Regions from separate parts of the Aliirhizobium cellulosilyticum genome, predicted to be linked through region 2. Evidence: predicted binding sites of a transcription regulator. Region 2 holds the regulator's gene; each other region holds the start of a gene.
What was found. The regulator LexA, encoded in region 2, represses DNA repair genes until DNA is damaged. The targets are predictions, from matches to a motif close to TGTTCNNNNTGTGTTCNG.

Region 1 (3,097 bases), on a different contig from region 2:
CATCATAGGCAAACAGCCGGGAGCAGCATCGGCAGAATTGGCGCCCCGCGTATTGATCCGTCTCACCGGACGTCTCAAACGCGGAAGCGGGCCAGATGCCGAAAAAGGTGAATGCCGAACCGCTTTCCTGCCGGCAGTCAGTGCAATGGCAGATTCCGACGCGTATCGGCTCACCGTCGACACTGTATGTCACCTTGTCGCACAGGCATCGGCCCAGTCGTTTGACCATCACTGCTCTCCTTAGAATTGCCGCGGCATGCCGTAGGTGCTGGTCTCGAGGCCGGCAGCGAGAGGCGCAACCAACCGTTGCAGGCGTTGCGCCTCAAGGATCTTCGTCGATCTTCCGCTGGAGCTCGACGTCGGTCATCGCATTTTGCTGATCAAGCAGATATCGTTCGACATCTCCTCCGCAAGCTTCCTTGATTTGGGCGACCGTAAAACCTTCAGCCTCGCCGCTCACGATCAGGATTTTCGCCTGATCGCGAAACTCTGCCTTGTTCTCATTAAACCCAGGTGAGTTGATGATCTCCTGGATGCGATCATCCAACCAGTCGTTGATTTCGGCCATCCCAATACTCCTTACATCGAATGGGATCTGGCGCGGATGAGCGTCATGGCAAGCGGGCAGACGCTTTTATCCGCTCGTAGACCAACCCTTTAATCGTGATCGGGTGAAAGCAATGGCGAATGGAGGCAGGGAAAACACGTGTGACATTGATCGCCATCGGCGCTGATCAGACGATCGCACCCCATTGCAGCCATCCGCCGCAACCGGGCAAAAGTCATTCCCGCGCCATGCTTGCGGACAAGGACCTTCCGCTCGAGCGCGTCTGACCGTCCACATGTCCGGCACTCGACCTTGATCATTGGCTCCTTTATCTGCTTCAGCGTTGTGGTGAGATCGAAGACCGGGAAGTGATTAGGCTTCAAATGTATGCCCTGCCAGACTCTGGGAGCGGACGTAGTCCTCTCAAATTTTCTTTTTGGCTGCCGTGTGGCCGACCGCCGACCGTAGTCACCTGATTCGAAACCGGAATCCGCAGAATCTCTAAAATCATGAGACTGTATTCCTATTTATCTCCCGCTTGACTCCTCTTCCGTAACGGAACAGATACAGAACATCAACTGTTCTGGCGGCATGATGTCGTCCAATTTCAACCAACGCGAACCGGAAGGAATCCGCGATCGATGTCGGCTGTCCGTGCTCAAGTCCTTGCTGATCTGCGCGAGCGCATCTCTTCCATCGAAGGGGAGGGCGCGAAGAAAGCGGGCTGTCTTCCTTTCGGGATCGCGGAGATCGACGCCATTCTTCCTGGTGGCGGACTGGCCAACGGGGCTCTGCACGAATTTGCGGGCGGCGGTTCGGGAACGGTGGATGGTGCCGCGGCTGCATTATTTGCAGCCGGGATTGCGGCCAGAACCAAGGGACCGGTGGTCTGGTGCCTGACGCGGCCGGACCTGTTTTTTCCGGCGCTGGCGCAAGTGGGGTTGCATCCGAAGCGGGTGATCTTCGTGGAGAGCGACAGGGAAGAAGATGTTGCCGCTAACATGGAGGAGGCCTTGTCGTATGGCGGGCTCGGCGCCGTCGTAGGCGAGATGGTGAGGCTGCCTATGGTCGTAAGCAGACGGCTTCAGCTTGTGGCCGAACGAACCGGGACCTTTGCGTTGGCAGTACGGCGATGGCGGCGGCAAACGGAGGCAAACGACTTTGGGCAGCCGACGGCATCCACCACGCGATGGCGGGTGAGCGTGCTTCCGTCGCAAGAGCTCCCGGTTCCCGGGATCGGACGGCCTCAATGGTTTCTTGAGTTGATGAGATCGCGTGCGGGCGAGTGTGCTGAGTTTTACGTCGGAGCGTGTGATGACAAGGGTCGTATCCATCTATCTTCCGGATCTGGCCACGGACAGGATCAGACGGGACGATCCCGCTATTCCGGATGACCGCCCGATCGCTGTCATCGCCAGTAGCGGTGCTAAGCGCTGGGTGTCTGCTATCGATAAGGCCGCCCGACAGATCGGTGTTAGGGTGGGAATGCCGGCCGCGAAAGCTCAGGCGATCTTTCGGGGACTTATGCTGGTTGATGGGGATCACGCGGCCGATGCCTTGGCGCTGGATCGCCTGGGGTTGTGGGCGCTTGGCCATTATTCGCCGATCGTGGCAGTCGACGGCATCGATGGCCTCGTGCTCGATACGGAAGGTGCCGATCATCTTCAGGGTGGAGAGCAGCCGATGATCACCGGCATCGTCAACATGTTCCGTGCCAGAAAGCTCACCGCAAGGGTCGCAATCGCAGACACCTGGGGCGCGGCGCATGCCTGCGTGCGTGCAATAAGGCGCGATACCGTCATCGTACCGCGCGGCGAGATTGTTCGCGCAGTAGAAAAGTTACCGATCTCCTTGCTCAGGCTTCCAGAGAAGGTGGTGCAGGATCTGCGGGTCCTCGGCTTCCAATCGATCGGAGAACTTTCGAATACGCCAAGGGCGCCACTGGCGCTGCGCTTCGGGCCGGAGGTCGGACGTAGGCTTGACCAGATGTTCGGACGCATGAATGAGCCCATCGATCCGATACGCACAGCGGATCTAATCGAGGTCTCGCGATCGTTTCAGGAGCCGATTGGCGCCGCCGAGACGATCAACAAGTATGTCGGCAGACTGGTCGTACAGCTCGTTGCCGAGCTTGAGAAGCGCGGCCTCGGTGCGCGGCGGGCAGATCTGATCGTGCACAAGGTCGATAATACGATCCAGGCGATACGGGCAGGGACGGCCAAGCCCGCGCGCGATATCGCCTGGCTGACCAAGCTCTTCCGTGACCGAACCGAAAAGATTGAACCCGGCTTCGGCATCGAGAAGCTGACGCTGGTGGCCGTCGCCGCCGAGCCCTTGGCGCAAGAACAGAAGGTTTCCTCGCTTGTCGAGGAAGAGAACAGCGATATCACGCCATTGATCGATGTGTTCGCAAATCGCGGCCAAAGGGTCTACCGGGTCGCTCCCTTCGCCTCCGATGTCCCCGAGCGCAGCGTCCAACGGGTTTCAGCCGTTGCGGACGAAGTCCAAGAAGGCTGGGCCAGCCACTGGCGGCGGCCGGTTCGCCTGTTC
Region 2 (3,097 bases):
GCTGATCATCCTCATCTGGACGCCTTCGGAAATTCTGGGGCCAAGTTTCCAGATGTCGTTTGCTGCCACGGTTGCGCTCGTGGCCGGTTATGCGGCCTGGTCGCGACGCCCTGAAACGGAAGAGCGGGAGCGATTTCCCATCCGTCATCCTCTGGTGACATTGGCTGCCGTTGGCTGGCGCTTTATCGCCGGCATTATCGCGACATCGCTGATTGGTAGTCTTGCGACGACGATGTTTTCCGTCGAGCATTTCCATCGCGTCGCCACCTATGGGCTTGCCGCGAACCTGGCTGCCATGCCGATCATCAGCTTCCTGGTGATGCCGGCCGGGCTTGCTGCGATGTTGTTGATGCCCTTCGGCCTCGATGCTCCCTTCATCGGGATCATGGCCTGGAGCCTCGAATGGGTCATCTTGATCGCGAAGCATGTAGCGGGATGGGGCGGGGACATTGTCGTCGGAGAACAGCACCCCTGGTTTTTGCCGCTTGGGGTCTGCGGTTTTCTGCTACTGACGCTCCTCAGGACACGGCTTCGCTATTCGGGCTTACCTTTCCTGTTTACCGCTGCGGCCCTGTTCTGGGTGGGGGTGCAACACGCCCAATCAAGTCTTCTCATCGCTGAAGATGGGAACCTCGTTGCTTATCGAGATGCAGAACGTGCTGCCGCCAACAGGAAACGTCCCTCCGAGTTCGTCTATGGGCAGTGGATGTATGCGCGACAGCTTCCAGTGCTGGCTATGCCGGAGATGTTGGAAAGTGAAATTCTAAAAAATATGCCGGGTTCTTCCAGTGAAAGACTTCCGGAACACGTTCTGATCGAAGCGCAGCGACTGATGAAGGAGGCAGGGAGTGTCAGATTCTCATGTCAGCTCAAGGCCTGGTGCGCATTCATGTCACCGGAAGGTGTTTTGGTCGTTGTTGTTGATGATGGCCGTTATGCCGGAGCGGCTTGCGACGTTGCCGGCCTTGTTATCGCGCCGCGTGCGCGTTTCCATTCCTGTCGGTCTGGTACCCCGATGCTGAGCGGCGCCAGCCTGCGCAAGACAGGGTCAATTGAAATCGATCTTTCCGGGGCGGCGGCAGCCGGAAAATGGAGTGTCACGACAGCAATGGCTGGCACGGTTCGCCCATGGACCATTCATCGCCAATACGACTGGCGACGCAATCTCTATGACCCGTATCTGCCGGAATGGATTTCCAAACCAAAATCGAGTGGCCGTCTTGAGGCGCAGTTTGCTGTCTCAGATCAAGCAGGAACGGATTATCGATCAGAAGCGCCAACTGATGTTGGCAACAATTCCGGTGTCAGTGATAACGGCGAATGAGGCCGACGAGCCTGCCCTGGACCTTGACCCGATCCGGTGGAAAAATTCGTGTCTCGTAAGCCGGGTTTGCCGCTTCCAGCGCAATCGAGCCACCCTTGCGGCGGAAGCGCTTGAGTGTGGCCTCTTCATCATCCACGAGTGCAACGACGATATCGCCCGGATTGGCGGTGTTGCCGTTGCGAATGATGACGGTGTCGCCATCCAGAATTCCGGCCTCGATCATCGAGTCGCCCTTGACTTCAAGCGCATAATGCTCGCCGGATCCCAACATCTCTACGGGGACGGAAATGTCGTGGGTATTATTCTGAATTGCCGAGATCGGTACGCCGGCGGCGATGCGGCCCATGACCGGCACGCTTGCAGACGCGCTGTCATTGGCGGAGACAGGCGGGGCAGCAGGCGTCGCCGGCTTCTTGCCAAGGCTTCCCTCGATCACGCTCGGTGAAAAACCGCGTTTCGGCTGCAGCGTGGGAACATAGGCTTCGGGAAGCTTGATGACCTCGAGTGCGCGCGCTCTGTTGGGGAGACGGCGAATGAAACCGCGCTCTTCAAGTGCCGTGATGAGCCGATGGATGCCCGACTTCGACGCAAGGTCGAGAGCGTCCTTCATTTCATCGAAAGACGGAGGTACGCCCGACTCCTTCATCCGTTCGTGAATGAACAAAAGCAGTTCCTGTTGCTTGCGAGTCAGCATGTGAGGCGCACCTTCAGATTTGAAACAAATGCAGAACGAACACTATATGTTCCATATGTGTTCCGCAAGTCCTTAAATTTTCGTGACAATATAATCAGTTTCTTGGATGCCGAATGACGTTCTCAGTCGGAATCTACTTGCGCTCCCCGGCGGTCTGCCCAATCTACGCCTAGCGGATCAGAAGTCTGGGGGACATGTGTGACTGCTAGGAATATCGATCATCTCGTTTTGCCTGTTGGAAATCTCGGCAAGGCACGCGAGCGGCTGTCGTCTTTGGGTTTCACTGTCGCGCCTGACGGCGTGCATCCCTTCGGTACGGCCAATGCCTGTGTTTTTTTTGAAGACGGTACCTATCTGGAGCCACTGGCTGTTGCGGACAGGCGCAAGGCGGGGGCTCATGCCAAGAAAGGCAATGTCTTTGTCGAGCGCGATCTGGCTTATCGCGGTCGCCGCGGACGTGAAGGCTTGTCGGCCATCGTGGTCTCCAGTGAAGACGCGTCGAACGATCATCGGCATTATGTCGCGGCCGGAATTTCCGGCGGTGAGCCCCTCGAATTCGGCAGAGCTGTAAAGTCTCCGGACGGTGACGAGGTCGAAGCTCGTTTCCAGCTTGCTTTTGCCGCGATGGATGGTGCGGCTGATTTCTTTACTTTCTCCTGCCAGCGGCTGGTATCTTTCCCTCAGGATATGGCTGAATTGCGTATCCATGCCAATTCGGTTGCCGGTTTGAAGGAAGTCATTTTGGCAAGTGATGATCCGCATGCTTCGGTTGCCTTTTTTGACAATGTGCTGCGAGCGCCGGGTATCGAAGTTGAAGGTGGACTGGTGTTCCAGGCTGAAACGGGAGCCGTGCGCGTTCTCAGGCGCGAGCAAATTGCGCATGACTTCGGTCTTCCTATCGAAGGGGTGGCAGCCGGGTTGGTAGGGGAGGCCGTGATCTTTCGCAGTCTTGATCTGGCCGTGACAGAGATCATCCTTGCTGCTAATGACGTCGCATTCATTCGCCGGGATGGTCGCGTTCTCGTGTCGCCGTCGCCCGGCCAAGGCGTTTTGTTCGGCTTCGAGGAATAGTAGAATGG
Region 3 (3,097 bases), on a different contig from region 2:
CCTCTTCCGGCTGCGGCGTCAGCGGCAGGTCGTCGGCTTCGAGCTTTTCCATCGCCTCGACCATGGCGCGGGCGCCGACGAGCATGAGCTTGTCATGCAGTTCGCCGGCCGTCATCGCTTGCGTGATCTCAACTTCTCTCGTCAGCGCCATCGGGCCGGTATCAAGTCCCTTTTCCATCTTCATCACGATCATGCCGGTCTTCTCGTCGCCGGCCATGATGGCGCGCTGGATCGGCGCTGCACCGCGCCAGCGCGGCAAGAGCGAAGCGTGGCCATTATAGCAACCGAGCTTCGTGCCTTCGAGGATCGCCACCGGCAGAAGCAGGCCATAGGCCACAACGACCGCGACATCCGCGTCGAAATCGCGAAATGTCTGGCGATCTTCTTCCGCCTTGAAATTCAACGGTGTGAGAACCGGAATACCGAGCAGTTCGGCGGCCTGATGCACCGGCGATTTGGTCAGATCAAGCCCGCGGCGACCGGCCGGGCGCGGCGGTTGGGTGTAAACCGCAACGATCTCGTGGCCGGCCTGCTTGAGGTTCTGCAATGTCGGCACGGAAAAATCCGGCGTGCCCATGAAGATGATGCGAAGTGACATGGGACTTCTCGCGCCTCGCGGACGCGCCTTCCGTTTTCAGTCAGGTAGACCGAGACCTAAACAGCCTTGCCCTTGGCAAGCTTGGTGAACCTCTTGATTACCATGTCACGCTTCAGCCGCGAGATGTGGTCGATGAAAAGCACGCCGTTCAGATGGTCGATCTCATGCTGCAGGCAGGTGGCAAGCAAGCCGTCCGCTTCGAGCATATGTTCCTTGCCGTCGCGCCCGACATATTTCACGCCGATCGTAGCCGGTCGCTCGACCTCGGCATAATAATCCGGGATCGAAAGGCAGCCTTCTTCGTAAACCGAGAGCTCATCCGAAGATTTGACGATCTGCGGGTTGATGAAGACCTGCGGGTTCTTCTCTTCGTCCTCGCGCGACACGTCGATTACGAGCATTTGCTTCGGCACGCCGATCTGGATCGCGGCGAGACCGATGCCCGGCGCGTCATACATGGTTTCGAGCATGTCATCGGCGAGCTTGAGAAGCTCGGCGTTAACGGTTTCGATGGGCGCCGAAACCTGCCTAAGAAGCGGATCGGGAAGGATGATGAGCGGCTTGATTGTCATGCCGCCCCCATAGCGCATCTTTTGCGTCGATGGAACAGGTATGCAGCATGCTTCTTGGCGTATGTTCACGTTTTGATCTTTCGTTGCTAATGCAATCTGCTAGAGTGGCGCCATGAGAGAGATCCTTGCCCATATCCTGCCGCCTGATTTTGTACTACCAATCCTGCTCATAGGAGCAGTTCTCGCCGTTCTGGCGGTCATCATCGCGCTTTTCGCCATCCTTCGCGGCGGCCGCCAACGCGAAGAGATGACGCAGCGCACGATGGATGCGGAAGCGCGCCTGGCCGAACTGGTGCGGATGCAAGGCGAGATGCACGGGCGTGTCGCCGCCATGGCCGAGACGATCACCAGCCGTCAGGCCGAACTCAATCATGCCGTCAACCAGCGGCTCGATGGCATGACCCACAGGCTGGGCTCGACGATTACCGAACAGACCAAATCGACGCATGAAAACCTGCGTAAGCTGCAGGAGCGGCTGGCTGTCATCGATGCGGCACAGAACAATATCCAGACGCTGGCCAAGGATGTCGTTGGTCTGCAGGCGATCCTTTCCAACAAGCAGACGCGCGGAGCATTCGGCCAGGGCCGGATGGAGACGATCGTGGCCGACGGCCTGCCGCACGGGGCTTATTCCTTCCAGTCGCCGCTTTCCAACGGAACGCGACCGGATTGCGTGATCCGTATGCCGAACGGCGCACCGCCGCTGGTGATCGACGCCAAATTCCCGCTCGAAGCGTGGACTGCGTTTCGCGAGGCCGCCTCGCCCGACGCGCGGCGTGCTGCCGCCCAGCAGTTCCGGCGAGATATGGACGTCCATATCAGGGACGTCTCGGAAAAATACCTGATTGCCGGCGAAACACAGGATACCGTGCTTCTTTTCGTGCCGTCGGAATCGATCTTTGCCGAGATCCACGAGCATTTCGATGCGGTGGTGCAGAAGGCTCAGCGCTCCCGCGTGGTGATCGTCTCGCCCTCACTGCTGCTTCTATCGATCCAGGTCATTCAGGCCGTGCTGAGAGACCAGCGAATGCGCGAGCAGGCGCATCTGATTCAGGGCGAGGTCGGCCTGCTGATGGAGGATTTGACGCGGCTAGATGACAGAACGCGCAAGCTGCAGTCGCATTTCCTTGCCGCGGAAAAGGATGTCGAGCAGATACTGACCTCTACCGAGAAACTGACCCGACGTGGCAACCGGATTACTTCGCTGGAGCTGGAAGCACCCGCGAAAGCCGAGCAATCGGCAGATGCACCGCCGCCGAAATCGGTCGAGAGCCGTACAGGTCTTCTGCGGCTTCGGGTAGTTGACGAGGACTAGTGCCGTCGGGCAGTGTCCGCGCATATCAACACGCATGGCAGGGCACTTCATGATCACCGTCTTCGGCTCCATCAATATGGATCTTATCGCCACAACGGCAGAATTGCCCAAGCCGGGCGAGACGGTTCCAGGTCAGACATTCTCGACGGCCGCTGGTGGCAAAGGCGCCAATCAGGCACTCGCGGCACGGCGGGCTGGCAGCCGCGTAAAAATGTCGGGTGCAGTCGGGAGCGATACATTCGCAGACCCGGCACTGGAACTTCTGAAGGCTGCCGGTACGGACCTTTCTTCTGTTCTGAAGGCTCGTGAACCGACGGGGACGGCACTCGTCCTTGTCGGCGGCGATGGCGAGAACATGATTGTCGTCATTCCCGGTGCCAACGGCACGATCACCGCCGATGAGGCCGTCAAGACGGTCGATGCAATGGCCGCGGGCGACATTCTGATGCTGCAGCTCGAAATTCCGCCAGCTGCCGTCGAGGCCGTGTTCAAGGCTGCGCGAGAAAAAGGCGTTACCACTATCCTTAATACCGCACCATTCACGAAAGAGGCGGTCCGGCTGTCCTCTTTGGCAGATATCGTTGTTGCCAACGAAACGGAATTCGATCTGGT

Region 1: the regulator LexA is predicted to act here: its motif matches at 1,104-1,121, upstream of GGE33_RS27050 (ImuA family protein).
Region 3: the regulator LexA is predicted to act here: its motif matches at 1,233-1,250, upstream of GGE33_RS12630 (DNA recombination protein RmuC).

The regions. Positions count from the first base shown of each region.
Region 1 is NZ_JACIGW010000019.1:3,973-7,069, reverse strand. Features, by position in the region: partial or broken gene GGE33_RS27060 (GFA family protein) at 1-229, opposite strand, end outside; gene GGE33_RS27055 (hypothetical protein) at 323-568, opposite strand; gene GGE33_RS27775 (hypothetical protein) at 709-834, shown strand; gene GGE33_RS27050 (ImuA family protein) at 1,189-1,941, shown strand; gene GGE33_RS27045 (Y-family DNA polymerase) at 1,862-3,097, shown strand, end outside.
Region 2 is NZ_JACIGW010000001.1:1,210,009-1,213,105, forward strand. Features, by position in the region: gene GGE33_RS05660 (ComEC/Rec2 family competence protein) at 1-1,324, shown strand, start outside; gene lexA (transcriptional repressor LexA) at 1,305-2,018, opposite strand; gene GGE33_RS05670 (VOC family protein) at 2,217-3,089, shown strand; gene kdsA (3-deoxy-8-phosphooctulonate synthase) at 3,094-3,097, shown strand, end outside.
Region 3 is NZ_JACIGW010000002.1:800,367-803,463, forward strand. Features, by position in the region: gene fmt (methionyl-tRNA formyltransferase) at 1-598, opposite strand, end outside; gene def (peptide deformylase) at 655-1,170, opposite strand; gene GGE33_RS12630 (DNA recombination protein RmuC) at 1,283-2,485, shown strand; gene GGE33_RS12635 (ribokinase) at 2,535-3,097, shown strand, end outside.